DNA from 3 places in the Streptomyces sp. NPDC002779 genome. Region 2 is predicted to be linked to each of the others. Evidence: riboswitches for the same ligand, from Rfam matches in the RefSeq annotation. Region 2 holds a riboswitch; each other region holds the start of a gene.
What was found. A riboswitch is a leader RNA that binds a small molecule or an ion and turns the genes downstream of it on or off. The one in region 2 is predicted to bind thiamine pyrophosphate.
Positions count from the first base shown of each region.

Region 1: it holds a riboswitch for thiamine pyrophosphate, as region 2 does, so the genes downstream of both, thiC (phosphomethylpyrimidine synthase ThiC) here and thiO (glycine oxidase ThiO) in region 2, are expected to answer to the same signal.
Region 3: it holds a riboswitch for thiamine pyrophosphate, as region 2 does, so the genes downstream of both, ACFYW5_RS00355 (thiamine ABC transporter substrate binding subunit) here and thiO (glycine oxidase ThiO) in region 2, are expected to answer to the same signal.

Region 1 covers NZ_JBIAQC010000003.1:168,729-174,643, reverse strand. Annotated here, with positions in the region: gene ACFYW5_RS10645 (IclR family transcriptional regulator) at 1-513, shown strand, start outside; gene ACFYW5_RS10640 (SsgA family sporulation/cell division regulator) at 612-1,049, shown strand; gene ACFYW5_RS10635 (YibE/F family protein) at 1,213-2,607, opposite strand; TPP riboswitch at 2,679-2,868, shown strand; gene thiC (phosphomethylpyrimidine synthase ThiC) at 2,861-4,666, shown strand; gene ACFYW5_RS10625 (VWA domain-containing protein) at 4,784-5,915, shown strand, end outside.
Region 2 covers NZ_JBIAQC010000007.1:104,288-110,202, reverse strand. Annotated here, with positions in the region: gene thiE (thiamine phosphate synthase) at 1-452, opposite strand, end outside; gene ACFYW5_RS20940 (Rv2175c family DNA-binding protein) at 527-898, opposite strand; gene ACFYW5_RS20935 (NAD(P)/FAD-dependent oxidoreductase) at 983-2,182, opposite strand; gene ACFYW5_RS20930 (hypothetical protein) at 2,233-2,583, opposite strand; TPP riboswitch at 2,636-2,747, shown strand; gene thiO (glycine oxidase ThiO) at 2,745-3,902, shown strand; gene thiS (sulfur carrier protein ThiS) at 3,899-4,099, shown strand; gene ACFYW5_RS20915 (thiazole synthase) at 4,103-4,897, shown strand; gene pknB (Stk1 family PASTA domain-containing Ser/Thr kinase) at 4,992-5,915, shown strand, end outside.
Region 3 covers NZ_JBIAQC010000001.1:86,922-92,836, reverse strand. Annotated here, with positions in the region: gene ACFYW5_RS00370 (phosphatidate cytidylyltransferase) at 1-316, shown strand, start outside; gene ACFYW5_RS00365 (SRPBCC family protein) at 439-888, shown strand; gene rlmN (23S rRNA (adenine(2503)-C(2))-methyltransferase RlmN) at 936-2,042, shown strand; TPP riboswitch at 2,081-2,186, shown strand; gene ACFYW5_RS00355 (thiamine ABC transporter substrate binding subunit) at 2,264-3,346, shown strand; gene ACFYW5_RS00350 (ABC transporter permease) at 3,382-4,983, shown strand; gene ACFYW5_RS00345 (ABC transporter ATP-binding protein) at 4,983-5,915, shown strand, end outside.

The sequences.
Region 1 (5,915 bases), on a different contig from region 2:
CGTCGCAGCTCGGTCGCCGACGCACTCGCGCACTGGCGGGACGCCATCGGGGTGCCCGTGTACTACGCGGTGTACCGGGACGGCGAGATCGAGGTCATGTGCGTCTCCGACACCCCGGGCAACCCCGCGGTCGAGGAGTGGGCCGACTTCCGGGAGACCGGGCACGCGCACGCCATCGGGCAGTGTCTGCTGGCCCAGGTGGACGAGGCCACCCGCCGCGACCATCTGGAGCGCTATCCCGTGCAGCCCATCACCCCGTACACCGTGCGCGACGACCACACGCTGCTGCGCCGGCTGGACCGGATGGACCGGATGGAGATGGTGACCGAGCGTCAGGAGTACGCGCTGGGAACGGTGTGCGCCGCGATTCCGATCACCGTCGGTACCACGGCGGCGACGATGGCCATCTCTCTCCCGGCCCACCAGGCCGACCGGCTGCTGGTCGCGGCCCGGCAACTGCAGAGCGAGATCGGACGGCATCTCGGGTCGCTGGCGATCTCTATCAGTATCTGAAAACTCACTCCTTGTGATCTCCCGTGTACGTTCAGCAAGATTCCTCTGTGTCGGGGAACCATTCCTGGCCACATCCACGGCAGATGACGGGGTAGGCGATGCACGAGTCCGTACAGGCAGAGGTCATGATGAGCTTCCTCGTCTCCGAGGAGCTCTCTTTCCGCATTCCAGTGGAACTGCGGTACGAGACCTGCGATCCCTACGCCGTGCGGCTGACCTTCCATTTGCCCGGAGACGCGCCGGTGACCTGGGCCTTCGGGCGGGAGCTGATGATCGACGGGGTGGGTCGGCCATGCGGTGAGGGTGATGTGCGGGTTTCCCCGGCCGACCCCGACGCGCTCGGCGATGTGCTGATCCGGCTTCAGGTGGGCGGCGATCACGCGCTGTTCCGTTCCTCCGCGGCGCCGCTCGTGGCGTTCCTCGACCGCACCGACAAGCTGGTGCCGCTGGGCCAGGAGGGTGCGCTGTCCGACTTCGACGCCAGTCTTGACGAGGCACTGGACCGCATCCTGGCGGAGGAGCAGAGCGCGGGCTGAAGCGGTGCGGCAGGGCGGCGGGAGACAGCCGTAACGCTTCAGCAGGCGGCCTGGGGTTGTGCAGGAACGCTTCTTCTCTGCACCGGGCCGTTGAGGCCGGAACCCAACCGTCCGTTGAAGCCGAAACCCAACTGTCGGGAGGTCCAGGCGGCGGCCCCGGGCCTCACCGCTTCCGCCGTCGCCCCCGTCCCCCTCGCGCCGGAGCCGGGCGTCCCCCGGCCGCGGCGGGCTCCCGCTCGGGGCGGTCGGAGGCGACCATCAGCGCGGCCAGGGCCGTGGTGACCGGGACCGAGGCGACCAGGCCGATCGAACCGACCAGGGTGCGCACGATCTCCTCCGCGACCAGCTCACTGTTGGCGACCGTGCCCACACTGCTCTGCGCGATCGAGAAGAGCAGCAGCAGCGGCAGCGCGGCGCCCGCATAGGCCAGGACGAGGGTGTTGACGACGGACGCGATGTGGTCGCGGCCGATCCGGATGCCGGCCCGGTACAGACCCCGCCAGCCCATCGTCGGGTTGGCCTCGTGCAGCTCCCAGACGGCCGAGGTCTGGGTGACCGTCACGTCGTCGAGGACACCGAGGGAACCGATGATGATGCCGGCGAGCAGCAGACCGCTCATGTCGATCTCCGGGTACAGCCCGTGGATCAGACCGGTGTTGTCGTCCGTGTTGCCGGTGAGGGCGGCCCAGTCGATGAAGACCGAGCCGAGGATGCCGATCAGCAGCAACGAGATCAGCGTCCCGAGAACCGCCACGGACGTCCGGGCCGACAGGCCATGGCACATGTAGAGGGCGATCAGCATGATGGCGCTCGACCCGACCACCGCCACGACCAGCGGGTTCGATCCCTGGAGGATGGCGGGCAGGATGAAGAGGGTCAGCACCAGGAAACTGACGGCGAGCGCGATCAGCGCCATGACACCGCGCAGCCGGCCCACCGCCACGACGGCCAGCGCGAAGAGCCCGGCGAGCACCGCCATCGGGATCCGGCGGTTGACGTCGGTGACCGAGTACTGGAGGTCCTTGGGCGCCGAGGGCTCATAGGCGACCACGACCTCCTCGTCCTCGTGCAGCTGCCGCGACTGGTCCGGCTGGACGATCTCGGTGAAGGTGCGGCCCTTGTCCTTGCCGGAGTCGACGCGGATCGTCGCCTTCTTGCAGGTGCCGTCCTCCTGCTGCTGCGCCGAGGAGCCCTCCGCGGTGGAGGTGTCGCCGGTCGGGGGAACCCCGGAGGCGTTCACCGAGGAGCAGCTGACCTCCTCGACCTTGGTGACGGTGGCCTGCTGGGTCTGACGGTCGAAGCCGACACCCGTGCGCTCGTGCGAGGGCGCGCCACCCGGCCACAGCACCGCGAGCCCCACGACGACCGCCGCGGCGAACGGGATGAGGATCGCCGCGATGACCTTGCGCAGATGCTTGGAGACCGGGGCCGCCGGGCCATGGGCATGGCTGTGGGAATGGCCGTTTCCGTGCCCGTGCCCGTCACCACCACCGGTGGATCCGGAACCGGGGCCGCGGGGCGGCTCGGGCGGGAACGGGGGTTCATGCGTCGTGGTCACCGACCGATCATCGCAAGAACGACCGGGGCCCCCTGTTCACCGCGCCCGAATTGACGCTAGCGTGGGGGCACCTTTGTACACGCGGGAGCTCGGAGCACCGGGCTGAGAGGGCGCTGACCTCCGTCCCAGCGATGTTTCACGTGGAACGTCACCACACGCGAGTGACGTTGCACACGAAACATCGGCAGACGGAAGCCGCTGCGTCGACCGCCGAACCTGTTACCGGGTAATGCCGGCGTAGGGAGTAGGTCTCATGACCATCAAGGACGCACGCACGCCTGCCTCCACGCAGAACACGACGAACGGTGCGAACGGTTCGTCGAGCGATGAGGCCGGGAAGTCCATCGGCTGGCACAAGGCGTACGTCGAGGGCTCGCGCCCCGATCTACAGGTGCCGGTCCGTCAGGTGCACCTCACCAACGGGCAGTCCGTCACGCTGTACGACACCTCCGGCCCGTACACCGATCCGGGCGTCGACACCGACGTCCGCCGGGGACTTTCCCCGCTGCGGGAGAACTGGATCATCGGCCGCGGCGACACCGAGGAGTACGCGGGCCGTCCCGTCCGCCCCGAGGACGACGGGATCAAGCACACCTCACCGCGCGGCGGCCTGCGCAACCTCGACGCGGTCTTCCCCGGCCGCCCCCGGCTGCCGCGCCGCGGCCGGGACGGGCAGGCGGTCACCCAGCTCGCGTACGCCCGCCGGGGCGAGATCACGCCCGAGATGGAGTACGTGGCCATCCGGGAGAACGTGGCGCCGGAAGTGATCCGAGAGGAGATCGCGGCAGGACGTGCGGTGCTGCCGGCGAACGTCAACCACCCGGAGATCGAGCCGATGATCATCGGCAAGCGGTTCCTGGTGAAGGTGAACGCCAATATCGGCAACTCCGCGGTGACGTCCTCCATCGAGGAGGAGGTCGAGAAGATGACCTGGGCGACCCGGTGGGGCGCCGACACGGTCATGGATCTGTCCACCGGCCGCAACATCCACACCACCCGCGAGTGGGTGCTGCGCAACTCCCCCGTCCCCATCGGCACGGTGCCGCTCTACCAGGCCCTGGAGAAGGTCGACGGCAAGGCCGAGGAACTGACCTGGGAGATCTACAAGGACACCGTCATCGAGCAGGCCGAGCAGGGCGTGGACTACATGACGGTCCACGCGGGCGTCCGCCTGCCGTATGTGCCGCTGACCGCCAACCGCAAGACCGGCATCGTCTCCCGCGGCGGCTCGATCATGGCCGCGTGGTGCCTCGCGCACCACAAGGAGAGCTTCCTGTACGAGAACTTCGAGGAGCTCTGCGAGATCCTCGCCGCCTACGACGTCACGTACTCGCTCGGCGACGGCCTGCGGCCCGGCTCGATCGCGGACGCCAACGACGAGGCGCAGTTCGCGGAGCTGCGGACGCTCGGCGAACTCAACCGGATCGCCAAGAGCTTCAACGTCCAGACCATGATCGAGGGCCCGGGACATGTCCCGATGCACAAGATCAAGGAGAACATCGACCTTCAGCAGGAGATCTGCGAGGAGGCGCCGTTCTACACGCTCGGCCCGCTGACGACGGATGTCGCCCCGGCGTACGACCACATCACCTCCGGCATCGGTGCCGCGATGATCGCCTGGTGGGGCACGGCCATGCTCTGCTACGTCACGCCCAAGGAGCACCTGGGCCTGCCCAACCGGGACGACGTGAAGACCGGCGTCATCACCTACAAGATCGCCGCCCACGCGGCCGACCTCGCCAAGGGCCACCCGGGCGCTCAGGACTGGGATGACGCCCTGTCCGACGCCCGCTTCGAGTTCCGGTGGGAGGACCAGTTCAACCTGGCCCTCGACCCGGACACCGCCCGGGAGTTCCACGACGAGACCCTCCCGGCGGAGCCGGCCAAGACCGCCCACTTCTGCTCCATGTGCGGTCCGAAGTTCTGCTCGATGAAGATCTCCCAGGACATCCGCCGACAGCACGGCAGCACGGCGGGGGAGATCGAGGACGGGATGGCCCAGAAGTCCAAGGAGTTCGCAGCCGCGGGCAACCGCGTGTACCTGCCGATCGCGGACTGAGCACCGAGAACGGGTCCACGTCGGCCGAGGTCGGGCTGTTTCACGTGAAACAGCCCGACCTCGGCCGAGGGACCGAGGCCCTTCCGGGGCCGCCGGATCAGTCGGCACACTGATCCCATGACAGCACTGAGCAAGGGCGCCAACCTTCCCGTAGACGCAACGGCCGTGCGCGTGGAGCTGACCTGGTCCGACGGGCCGGGCACCCCCGACGTGGACGCTTCGGCGCTGCTGCTCACCGCGGCGGGACGCGTGCGCGACGACGCCGACTTCATCTTCTACAACCAGCCCCACCACGCCTCGAAGGCCGTGAGCCACCTGGGCAAGCAGCAGCGGGCGGGCACCACCACCGACACCGTCGCGGTGGAGTTCGGTGCGCTGGAGCCCGCCATCGAGAAGATCGTGCTGTGCGCCTCGGCGGACGGCGGCACGTTCGGTCAGGTGCCGGGACTGACGATGCGACTGGTCGACGAGCGGAGCGGCGCCGAGATCGCGCACTTCGTGATGGAGGCCGGGACGGAGACGGCCTTCATCGGCGGTGAGTTGTACCTCCGCCAGGGGAAGTGGAAGTTCCGGGCCGTGGGGCAGGGGTACGCCTCCGGGCTGGCCGGGCTGGCGACGGACTTCGGCATCACGGTCGACGAGGAGGAGACCGCCGTACCGACGACCCCGCCGGCCGTATCCACACCGTCGGCCGTACCGGCACCGCCCATGACGACCGCCCCCGCCGCGCCCCCTGCCGCCCCCGCCGCACCCGTAGCCCTTCCGGCCTCCCCCAACCTCACCAAGGGCGAAGAGCGCCTGCCCGTGGACATGCGCAAGCGGCTGGACCTGCGTAAGCAGCAGGTCGCGGTCAGTCTCAGCAAGCACGGCGCGACCGGCATCACCGCTCGCGTGATCCTGGTGCTGGACGCCTCCGGGTCCATGTCGTTCCTGTACTCCCGGGGAGTCGTCGCGGACGTCGTGGAGCGGATGGCGGCCGTGGCCGCGCAGCTGGACGACGACGGCGAGATGCAGGCGTGGACCTTCGCCTCGAACCCGGCACGGCTGCCCGACTTCCGGCTCGGGGAGCTGCCCGAGTGGACGCGGCTGCACGTCAGGTGCGGGGAGATGAGCCTCTTCGGCTCCAAGAAGCGGAAGAAGGGCCTGGAGGACAGCCAGGTCGACATGCGGACGGTCGGCATCCAGAACGAGGAACAGAAGGTGATCGCCGAAGTCCGCGCCTATGTCCGCCAGAACCCGGCCCAGGCCC
Region 2 (5,915 bases):
CCGGGGGCATGACGGCCGGGCTTGGTCGGCGTGGGCCAGCAGGGGCCGGTGCAGAAGTAGTCCACGCCCTCCTGGACCGCGGCGGCCTCGGCCTCGGCCAGGGCGTGCGTGGAGCGGCCGATGAGGACGTCGTCGCCGAGGATCGCCCGGGCGGCCGACACGGGCAGATCGCCCTGGCCGAGGTGGAGGACGTCGGCCCCCGCGGCATGGGCGACGTCCGCGCGGTCGTTGACCGCGAGCAGCTTGCCGTGGCGCGCGCAGGCGTCGGCGAGGACCGCCAGGTGCTCCAGCTCCTCGGCGGCCTCCATGCCCTTGTCGCGCAGCTGCACGATGTCGACCCCGCCCGCCAGGGCCGCGTCCAGGAACTCGGCGAGGTCTCCCTGGCGCTTGCGGGCGTCCGTGCAGAGGTACAGCCGGGCGTCGCTGAAGCGGTCGCGTGCGGTGGCGGGCATATGTGTTCCCCCGTGCTCGGTGGTGTACGGGCCCCGGGCGACCCGCGGCCCGTACACCGGGACTGTTGATCGGTTCAGACGGCGAGCGCCTGGGCGCGGCGCTTCACCTCCGTGCCGCGATTCTCGCTCAGGGCCTGCGCGGGGGTGCCGGGCAGGCTCTCGTCGGGCGTGAAGAGCCACTCCAGCATCTCTTCGTCGGTGAAGCCGTCGTCCCGGAGCAGCGTCAGGGTCCCGGCCAGGCCCTTGACGACCTTCTGCTCGGCTCCGTCGATGAAGGCGGCGGGGACGTGCAGCGCGCGGTTCTCACCACGGCGTACGGCGATGAGCTGGCCGTCCTTGACCAGCTGCCGCACACGCGTCACCTCGACGCCGAGCTGTTCGGCGATGTCGGGGAGGGTGAGCCAGGCGGGGACGAGAGCATCGATCTTTGCGTCAATCTCGGTCACGGAACCAAGCCTGCCATCCCGCACTGACATCAGGAAGCCAGGCCGCTCCGAGCCAGGACCTCAGGATGGTCCGGACGGGAGAACCTAGGCCGTCGCCTTCTTCAGGGGCCTGGCCGGGTCCTCCAGCAGGGCCGGGTCCATGCGGGTGCCCGATTCGACCAGGCGGCGCCCCTGGGCCAGGTCCCGGGGCCGGCCGACCGCGAGCAGGGCGATCAGGCGGCCCTCGCGGAGCCAGCAGACCGTCCAGGCGGGGCCGGCCGGGTCGCCGCGCCACACGGTGGTGTCGGCCGTCGCGTGGTGGCCGGCGTACTGGACGAAGCGGCCGAACTGCTCGGACCAGAAGTACGGGACCGGGTCGTAGACCAGCGGGTCCTCGCCGACGATGTCGGCGGCGACCGTGCGCGGGCCCTGCAGCGCGTTGTCCCAGTGGTGGACCAGGAGGCGCTCGCCGTAGCGGGCGGAGGGGAAGGAGGCGCAGTCGCCGACCGCGTACACGTCGGGGACGCCGGTGCGCAGATGGTCGTCGGCCACCACCTCGCCGTGCGCGCCGAGCTCGACGCCGGAGCCGGCCAGCCAGGCGGTGGCGGGGCGGGCGCCGATGCCGACCACGACGGCCCCCGCGGGCAGCACCGAGCCGTCGTCGAGGACCACCGCGCCGGGCTCGACGCGCGCCACACGCGCGCGGGTACGCAGTTCGGCCCCGCTGTCGGCGTACCAGGCGGTCATCGGCGCGGCCACCTCGGCGGGCAGCGCGCCCGCGAGCGGCCGGTCCGCCGCCTCCACGACCGTCACCGAGCAGCCCGCCTCACGCGCGGCGGTGGCGAACTCGGCGCCGATCCAGCCCGCACCGACGACCACGACGTCGTGCTGGCGGGCGAGCACGGGCCGCAGCCGCTCGGCGTCGTCGAGGGTGCGCAGCAGATGGACTCCGGGCACGCCCTCGGCGCCCGGCAGCCGGATCGGCTCGGCGCCGGTGGCGACGACCAGGACGTCGTAGGGAACCGGGCCCGCGGCGGTGTCCAGCTCGTGGTCGGCCGGGCGGACGCCCAGGACCTCGCGGCCGAGGTCGAGTTCGATGCCGAGTGCCTCGAAGTCCATGTCGAAGGCGGATCCCTCGGCCTTGCCGAGCAGGACGGCCTTGGACAGCGGGGGCCGGTCGTAGGGCTGGTGGGGCTCGGCGCCGATCACCCGTACCGTGCCCGTGAAGCCCTGTTCACGCAGGGCGACCGCGGTCTGCACGCCGGCCATGCCCGCGCCGACCACCACCACCCGCCGCTGCGACATCGTCGTCTGCTCGCTCACCTGATCACCATAGTCAACTGACAAACTGTCAGTCAGCCGTCGTGCCGCGTGACCTGCTCCACAACGCTGGTTCCCCGGCCCGGCCGGGACTCCCACTGCCAGCTCTCCTCCAGCCGCACCCGCCCGTCGGGCAGCTCCACGACCGTCGACACGCAGTGCCCGGACGCAGTGGTCCCGTCCCGCTTGAGCTGCACGTACCGGAAGTCCAGCCGGTCACCCTCGCGCGTGCCCACCAGATGCCCGCGTACGACATCGCCGCCCGCGTAATCGGCCCAGATCTCCCCGTCCTTCTCGTGGTAGGTGAAGCGGGTCCGCGTGCCCACCTGACCTGGGGCCTGGTCGGCGACAGGGGCGAGGACGAGGCCGTCGAGCGAGCGGGGCATGGGGCGAGGCTCCCTGCAGAGGCGCGGAACGAGCGGTTAGGGTGGCCAACGTACAAGCACTCGCGGGAGCCCGGACGCACCGGGCTGAGAGGGAGGCTGGCGGCCTCCGACCGTACGAACCTGATCCGGGTCATGCCGGCGAAGGGAGGGGCTGGACGCCCATGTCGCCTACGCGTTCGTCAGACGTCCTCGTCCTCGGGGGCGGAATCATCGGCCTGGTCACGGCGTGGCGGGCCGCACAGCGCGGGTTCGCCACGGCCGTGGTGGACCCCGAGCCGGGCGGCGGCGCCGCCCAGGTGGCGGCCGGCATGCTGGCCGCCGTCACGGAACTGCACTACGGCGAGCAGACACTGCTCGGCCTGAATCTGGCCTCGGCGCGCCGCTATCCCGCGTTCGCGGCCGAGCTGACCGACCTCACCGGACAGGACCTCGGGTACCGCCAGTGCGGCACCCTCGCGGTCGCGCTGGACGCCGACGACCGGGCGCATCTGCGGGAACTGCACGCGCTGCAACGGGAGTCGGGCCTCGACTCGGAGTGGCTGTCGGGGCGGGAGTGCCGGCGGCTGGAGCCGATGCTCGCGCCGGGCGTGCGCGGCGGGCTCCGGGTGGACGGCGACCACCAGATCGACCCGCGGCGCCTGGCGCGGGCGCTGGTGACGGCCTGTGAGCGGGCGGGCGTGGTCTTCCACCGGGCGTGGGCGACGCGGCTGTCGGTGGTGCAGGGGCGGGCGGCCGGGTGCGTGACGGACGACGGCACCGTGCTCGGCGCCGGGCAGGTGGTCCTGGCGGCCGGCAGCCTCAGCGGGCGGCTGGCGGGCGTCCCGGAGGCCGTGCTGCCTCCCGTACGGCCCGTCAAGGGGCAGGTGCTGAGGCTGACCGTGCCGAAGCGGCAGGCGCCGTTCCTGAGCCGGACCGTCCGCGCGGTGGTGCGCGGCAGCCAGGTCTACCTGGTGCCGCGGGCCGACGGCGAGCTGGTCGTCGGCGCGACCAGCGAGGAGCTGGGCTGGGACACGACGGTGACCGCGGGAGGCGTGTACGAGCTGCTGCGCGACGCGCACGAGCTGATGCCCGGCATCACCGAGCTGCCGCTCACCGAGACCCGCGCGGGGCTGCGTCCCGGGTCCCCCGACAACGCGCCCCTGCTGGGCCCGACCGAGCTGGACGGCCTGCTGCTGGCGACCGGGCACTACCGCAACGGCGTGCTGCTCACCCCGATCACCGGGGACGCCCTCGCGCACGCCCTGGCCACCGGTGAACTCACCGACGAGGCCCGTCCCTTCAGTCCGAAGCGGTTCGCACGCACGGAGCAGCCCGTATGAACATCTCGGTCAACGGCGAGCGTCGGCGGATCGAGCCGGGCACGGCTCTCGACACGCTCGTGCAGTCCCTCACCGCGGCGCCCTCCGGAGTGGCCGCCGCGCTCAACGAAACCGTCGTCCCGCGCGCGCAGTGGTCCTCGACGTCCCTCTCCGAGGGGGACCGCGTCGAGGTCCTGACCGCCGTCCAAGGAGGCTGACCCATGGCCGACGATGCCTTTGTCCTCGGCGGTACGTCCTTCTCGTCCCGGCTGATCATGGGGACGGGCGGCGCGCCCTCCCTGGAGGTGCTGGAGCGGGCGCTGGCCGCGTCCGGCACCGAGCTGACCACGGTCGCGATGCGGCGGGTGGACGCCTCGGTGCACGGCTCGGTGCTGTCGGTGCTGGAGCGGCTCGGCATCCGGGTGCTGCCGAACACGGCGGGGTGCTTCACGGCCGGGGAAGCGGTGCTGACGGCCCGCCTCGCGCGGGAGGCCCTCGGCACCGATCTGGTCAAGCTGGAGGTCATCGCCGACGAGCGAACCCTGCTGCCGGACCCGATCGAGCTGCTGGACGCGGCGGAGACCCTGGTGGACGACGGGTTCACGGTGCTGCCGTACACCAACGACGACCCGGTGCTGGCCCGCAAGCTGGAGGACGTGGGCTGTGCGGCGATCATGCCGCTGGGCTCGCCGATCGGCTCCGGGCTCGGGATCCGCAACCCGCACAACTTTCAGCTGATCGTGGAGCACGCGCGCGTGCCGGTGATCCTGGACGCCGGAGCAGGTACGGCCTCGGACGCGGCGCTGGCGATGGAGCTGGGGTGCGCGGGTGTGATGCTCGCCTCGGCGGTGACGCGGGCCAAGGAGCCGGTCCTGATGGCCGACGCGATGCGCCACGCGGTGGAGGCGGGCCGGCTGGCGTACCGGGCGGGCCGGATTCCCCGGCGGCACTTCGCCGAGGCGTCCTCCCCGGTGGCGGGACGGGCGGTGCTGGATCCGGAGCGGCCGGCGTTCTGAACGGCCGTGGGTTGCGTCACAGGTCGGCTTCAGTCCCGCCACTGTCCCGGACGGAGAGCCGGGGGTGTCAGTCGCTGCTCGTACACTCGCCTGCGTGGATACGACCCTTCAGGACCCGCTGGTCGGGCAGGTGCTCGACGGACGCTACCGCGTCGATGCGCGGATCGCCGTCGGTGGGATGGCCACGGTCTACCGGGCCGTGGACACCCGGCTCGACCGTGTGCTCGCGCTGAAGGTGATGCACCCCGGGCTCGCCGCCGACGGGATCTTCGTGGAGCGGTTCATCCGCGAGGCCAAGTCGGTCGCCCGGCTCGCGCACCCCAATGTCGTGCAGGTCTTCGACCAGGGGACCGACGGGTCGTACGTCTATCTCGCCATGGAGTACATCGCCGGCTGCACCCTGCGTGACGTGCTGCGCGACCGCGGGGCGCTGCAGCCGCGTGCCGCCCTGGACATCCTGGAGCCCGTCCTCGCCGCGCTCGGCGCCGCGCACCGGGCCGGGTTCGTGCACCGGGACATGAAGCCGGAGAACGTGCTCATCGGGGACGACGGCCGGGTCAAGGTCGCCGACTTCGGGCTGGTGCGTTCCGTGGGCTCGGTCACCAGCACCACCGGTGCCGTCCTCGGCACCGTCTCCTACCTCGCGCCGGAGCAGATAGAGCAGCCGGGCACCGCCGACGCCCGCGTCGACGTGTACGCGTGCGGTGTCGTGCTGTACGAGATGCTGACCGGCGAGAAGCCGCACGACGGGGACTCCCCCGCGATCGTGCTCTACAAGCATCTGCACGAGGACGTCCCGCCGCCGTCGGCCACCGTGCCCGGCCTGCCGTACGAGCTCGACGCGCTGGTCGCCTCGGCCACCGCGCGCACCCCTGACGTCCGCCCGCACGACGCGGTGGCGCTGCTCTCCGAGGCCCTCGCGGCCCGCGCCACGCTCAGCGAGGCCCAGCTGGACGCGCTCCCTCCGCAGGCCCTGTCCGCCGAGCACGACGGCGCCGAGAACCGCACGAGCGTGATC
Region 3 (5,915 bases), on a different contig from region 2:
TCCGCGGATCAGCCCCGGCAAGACCCGCGAGGGGCTGCTCGGGGCGGTTTCCTTCGCCATGGTGGCGGGTGCGCTGTGCATGCAGTTCCTGATCGACGACGGCGTCTGGTGGCAGGGCCTCCTGCTCGGCCTCGCGGTCGCGGCGAGCGCCACGCTGGGCGACCTCGGCGAGTCGATGATCAAGCGGGACCTGGGGATCAAGGACATGGGCACGCTGCTGCCGGGGCACGGCGGCATCATGGACCGGCTGGACTCCCTGCTGCCCACGGCGCCCGTGGTCTGGCTGCTGCTCGTGCTGTTCGTCGGGTCCGGCTGAGCGTCGGGTCCGGCTGCGCGTCGACGGACCCCTGGGAGCCCCCGCCTCGGCGGGGGCTCCGCTGTTCCCGGGGGCGGCGTGGTGGGACGCTTGAGGTGTACGCCCGTGAAGGGGGTCCCACCATGTCCGCCATCCGCGAATCCATCGACCTCGACTGCACGCCCGAAGAAGCGTTCGCGTACATCACCACCCCCTCCCATCTGCCCGAATGGCAGCTGAGCGCCGTCAAGGCGGAGCCACTGGAGCTGGGGCCGATGCACCCCGGCTCGCGCGTCCGGGTCACCCGCCGCATCGGCACCCGCGAGGTCCCGATGACCATCGAGTTCGACGCCCTCGACCCACCGCACAGCTGGGACCTGCACGGCATCGAAGGGCCGGTCCGTCCCCGCACCCACGGCTCGATCGAACCGCTCGACGAGGGCCGGCGCTGCCGCGTGACCATCGAGATCGACTTCGAAGCACACGGCCTGGGCAAGGCCCTGGTGCCCTTGGTCGTCCGCCCGCAGGTCCGCAAGGAGCTGCCGCGGGACGAGGCGCTGCTGAAGGAACGGCTGGAGGGGATCGGCGGATGATCGGGTGGCCCCGGCCACACGAATCGATCTGCGACACTGGTACAGCCATGCCTAAGCCCGGAGAACTCACATTCGTCGCCCCGCGCGGAGCCAAGAAGCCGCCGCGGCATCTTGCTGATCTTTCGCCCGCCGAGCGTAAGGACGCCGTCGCTGCGGTCGGGGAGAAGCCGTTTCGTGCCAAGCAGCTCTCGCAGCACTACTTCGCGCGGTACACCCACGACCCCGAGCAGTGGACCGACATCCCGGCCGCGGCGCGCGGCAAGCTGCGCGAGGAGCTGTTCCCCGAGCTGATGACGGTCGTGCGGCATCTGTCGACCGACCAGGGGACCACCCGCAAGACGCTCTGGCGGCTGTTCGACGGGACGCTCGTCGAGTCGGTGCTGATGCGGTATCCGGACCGGGTGACCATGTGCATCAGCTCGCAGGCCGGCTGTGGCATGAACTGCCCGTTCTGCGCGACCGGGCAGGCCGGGCTCGACCGGAATCTGTCCACCGCCGAGATCGTGCATCAGATCGTCGACGGGATGCGGGCGCTGCGGGACGGGGAGGTGCCCGGTGGGCCCGCCCGGCTGTCCAACATCGTCTTCATGGGGATGGGCGAGCCGCTCGCCAACTACAACCGGGTCGTGGGCTCCATCCGGCGCCTCACCGACCCCGAGCCGGACGGGCTGGGGCTGTCGCAGCGCGGGATCACCGTCTCCACCGTCGGTCTGGTCCCGGCGATCCACCGGTTCTCCGACGAGGGCTTCAAGTGCCGGCTCGCGATCTCGCTGCACGCCCCCGACGACGAGCTGCGCGACACCCTCGTCCCGGTGAACACCCGCTGGAAGGTCCGCGAGGTGCTGGACGCGGGGTTCGAGTACTCCGCGAAGTCCGGGCGCCGGCTGTCCATCGAGTACGCGCTGATCCGGGACATCAACGACCAGGCCTGGCGGGGCGACCGGCTCGGGCGGCTGCTCAAGGGCAAGCCCGTGCATGTGAACCTGATCCCGCTGAACCCGACCCCGGGCTCGAAGTGGACCGCTTCCCGGCCCGAGGACGAGAAGGCGTTCGTCGAGGCCATCGCGGCACACGGGGTGCCGGTGACGGTCCGGGACACCCGGGGCCAGGAGATCGACGGGGCGTGTGGTCAGCTCGCGGCCACCGAGCGGTAGTGTGCGCGCGGTAGTCTGATCGTCGTACGTACATCTTCATATTCCGACAGGGGAGCGCCACAGCGCTGAGAGTGCGGGACAGGCCGCAGACCCTCTGAACCTCGCCCAGGTCATTCTGGGTAGGGAGATCGGTCGTCACTCGAGCTGTTGCGCCCTGCCCGGACTCTTGGGAGGTCCGGGCAGGGCCGCGTCTCTTCCTGGTCCACTCCAGGAGGAATTCAGTGAGCATCACCAAGAAGGCCACCGTCATGGCCGTCGGACTCGGCCTCGTCACGCTCTCGGCGTGCGGGTCCTCCGACGACGACCACGGGTCCGGCGGCGCCGCCAGGACCGTCACCCTGGTCAGCCACAACTCGTGGGCCGTGTCCAAGGAGGTCCTCGCGGACTTCGAGAAGAGCTCCGGGTACCAGGTCAAGGTCCTGGAGGACGGCGACGCCGGGCAGGCCGTCAACAAGGCCATCCTGACCAAGGACGACCCGCAGGGCGACGTCTTCTTCGGCGTCGACAACACCCTGCTGTCCCGCGCGCTCGACAACGGGCTCTTCCAGCCGTACGAGGCGAAGGGCCTCGACCGGATCGACGCCACGTTCCAGCTCGACCGGGACGAGCACCGGGTCACCCCGGTCGACTACGGCGACATCTGCGTCAACTACGACAAGAAGTACTTCGAGGACCGTGACCTGGCCCCGCCGTCGACCCTCGACGACCTGGCCGAGCCCGCGTACAAGAACCTCCTCGTCACCGAGAACGCCTCCACCTCCTCGCCCGGCCTCGGCTTCCTGCTCGGCACCGCCGCGCGCTACGGCGACGACGGCTGGCCGGAGTACTGGAAGAAGCTCAAGGCCAATGGCGTCAAGGTGGTCGACGGCTGGGAGCAGGCCTACAACGAGGAATTCTCCGGCTCCGCCGGCGGCAAGGCGGCCAAGGCCGACCGGCCGCTCGTGGTGTCGTACGCCTCCTCGCCGCCCGCCGAGGTGATCTACGGCGACCCGAAGCCCGCCACCGCTCCCACCGGCGTCGCCGAGGGCACCTGCTTCCGGCAGATCGAGTTCGCGGGCCTGCTCGGCAACGCGCGGAACAGCGAGGGCGGCAAGGCGCTGATCGACTTCCTGATCAGCAAGAAGTTCCAGGAGGACATGCCGCTGAACATGTTCGTCTACCCCGTGGTCGAGGAGGCGGACGTGCCCGCGGAGTTCACCGAGCACGGGCCCGCGGCCAAGAAGCCCTTGACCATGGACCCCGCGAAGATCGCCGACCACCGCGACGAGTGGGTCAAGTCGTGGACCTCGCTCGTACTGAAGTAGCCGGCCGGCGCCGGCACGCGGCGCGGCTGGGCCTGATGGCCCTGCCCGTCGCGTTCTTCGGCGTCTTCTTCGCCTACCCCGTCGCCGCGATCGTCGCCCGCGGCCTGCGGGTCGACGGGGTCTGGCAGCTCGGCCGGATCGCGGACGTGCTGACCCAGCCGGACGTCCGGCACGTCCTGTGGTTCACCACCTGGCAGGCGCTCGCCTCCACCGCGCTGACCCTGCTGCTCGCGCTGCCCGCCGCCTATGTCTTCGCCCGCTTCGACTTCCCCGGCAAGCAGATCCTGCGGGCGGTGGTGACGGTGCCGTTCGTGCTGCCGACGGTCGTCGTCGGTACGGCCTTCCTGGCGCTCGTCGGACGCGGCGGACTCCTCGACGAGCTGTGGGGCCTGCGGCTGGACACGACGGTGTGGGCGATCCTGCTGGCGCACGTCTTCTTCAACTACGCCGTGGTCGTCCGCACCGTCGGCGGGCTCTGGGCGCAGCTGGACCCGCGGCAGGAGGAGGCGGCGCGGATGCTCGGCGCGTCCCGCCGGCGGGCCTGGCGGACGGTGACGCTGCCGGCGCTCGGGCCGGCCGTGGCCGCCGCCACCCTGATGGTCTTCCTGTTCACCTTCACCTCCTTCGGTGTCGTGCAGATCCTCGGCGGCCCGACCTTCTCCACCCTCGAAGTGGAGATCTACCGCCAGACCTCCGAGATCTTCGACCTGTCCACGGCCGCGGTCCTCACGCTCGTCCAGTTCGCGGCCGTCGGCGCGATCCTCGCCCTGCACGCCTGGACCGTACGGCGCCGGGAGACCGCCCTGCGCCTGGTGGACGCCTCGCTGACCGCACGCCGGCCGCGCGGGGCCGGGCAGTGGGCGCTGCTGGCCGGGGTCCTCGCCACCATCGCCGTGCTGCTCCTGCTGCCGCTCGCCGTGCTGGTGCAGCGGTCCCTGGGCGCCCCCGGGCTCGGCTACTACCGGGCGCTGACCTCGGCCGACGGCGGGGTCTTCCTGGTCCCGCCGATCGAGGCGATCGGCAACTCGCTGTCGTACGCCGTGGTCGCCACCGCCATCGCCGTGCTGGTCGGAGGTCTCGCCGCCGCCGCGCTGACCCGGCGGGACGCGGGCCGGTTCGTCCGCGGGTTCGACGCGCTGCTGATGCTGCCGCTCGGGGTCTCCGCGGTGACCGTCGGGTTCGGGTTCCTGATCGCCCTGGACGAGCCGCCGCTGGATCTGCGGGCCACCTGGATCCTGGTGCCGCTCGCGCAGGCGCTGGTCGGCGTGCCCTTCGTGGTACGGACCATGCTGCCGGTGCTGCGGGCCGTCGATCACCGGCTGCGGGAGGCGGCGGCCGTGCTCGGGGCGTCGCCGTGGCGGGTGTGGCGGGAGGTGGACCTGCCGATGGTGCGGCGGGCGCTGCTGATCGCGGCCGGGTTCGCCTTCGCGGTGTCGTTGGGGGAGTTCGGGGCGACCGTGTTCATCGCGCGGCCCGACGATCCGACGCTGCCGGTCGCGGTGGCCAAGCTGCTCGGGCGCGCCGGGCAGCTCAACTACGGCCAGGCGATGGCCCTTTCGACGATTCTGATGGTGGTGTGCGCGGTGGCGCTGCTGGTGCTGGAGCGGCTGCGGACCGATCGGACGGGGGAGTTCTGATGCTGCTGAGCCTGGAGAACGCGACCGTGCGGTTCGGCGGGCGGGCCGTGCTCGACGCCGTGGATCTGGCGGTGGCCGAGCACGAGGTGGTCTGTGTCCTCGGGCCCAGCGGCTGCGGCAAGTCGACGCTGCTGCGGGCGGTGGCCGGACTCCGGCCGCTGGACGCCGGGCGGGTGTCGCTCGACGGGCGCGACCAGGGCGGCGTGCCCGCGCACCGGCGGGGGGTGGGGCTGATGTTCCAGGACCATCAGCTCTTCCCGCAGCGGGACGTGGGCGGCAATGTCGCCTTCGGGCTGCGGATGCACGGGGCGTCGAAGCGTCAGCAGGCCGAACGGGTGCGGGAGTTGCTCGACCTCGTCGGGCTGCCGGGTGCCGAGGGCCGGGCCGTCGCCGCGCTCTCCGGCGGGGAGCAGCAGCGGGTGGCGCTGGCCCGGGCGCTGGCGCCCAGTCCCCGGCTGCTGATGCTCGACGAGCCGCTCGGCCAGCTCGACCGCTCGCTGCGGGAGCGACTGGTCGTCGAACTGCGGGAGCTGTTCAGCGAGTTGGGCACGACCGTGCTGGCCGTGACGCACGACCAGGGGGAGGCCTTCGCGCTCGCCGACCGGGTGGTGGTGATGCGGGACGGGCGGATCGCCCAGTCCGGTACGCCGCTGGAGGTGTGGCAGCGGCCGGCCGACGAGTTCGTGGCCCGCTTCCTCGGCTTCGACAACGTGGTCCCCGCCGCGGTCTCCGGGCAGGCCGCCGACACCCCCTGGGGCAAGCTGCCGGTGCCCGACGACACCGCCGAGGGCAGCCGCACGCTCCTCGTCCGGCCCGCCGGGGTCCGCCTGGTCGCGGCCGACCAGGGCCTGCCCTGCACGGTGGCCGCGCGCACCTTCAAGGGCACCCATGTCGCCGTACACCTGCAGCCCGAGGGCGCGCCCCGGCTGGAG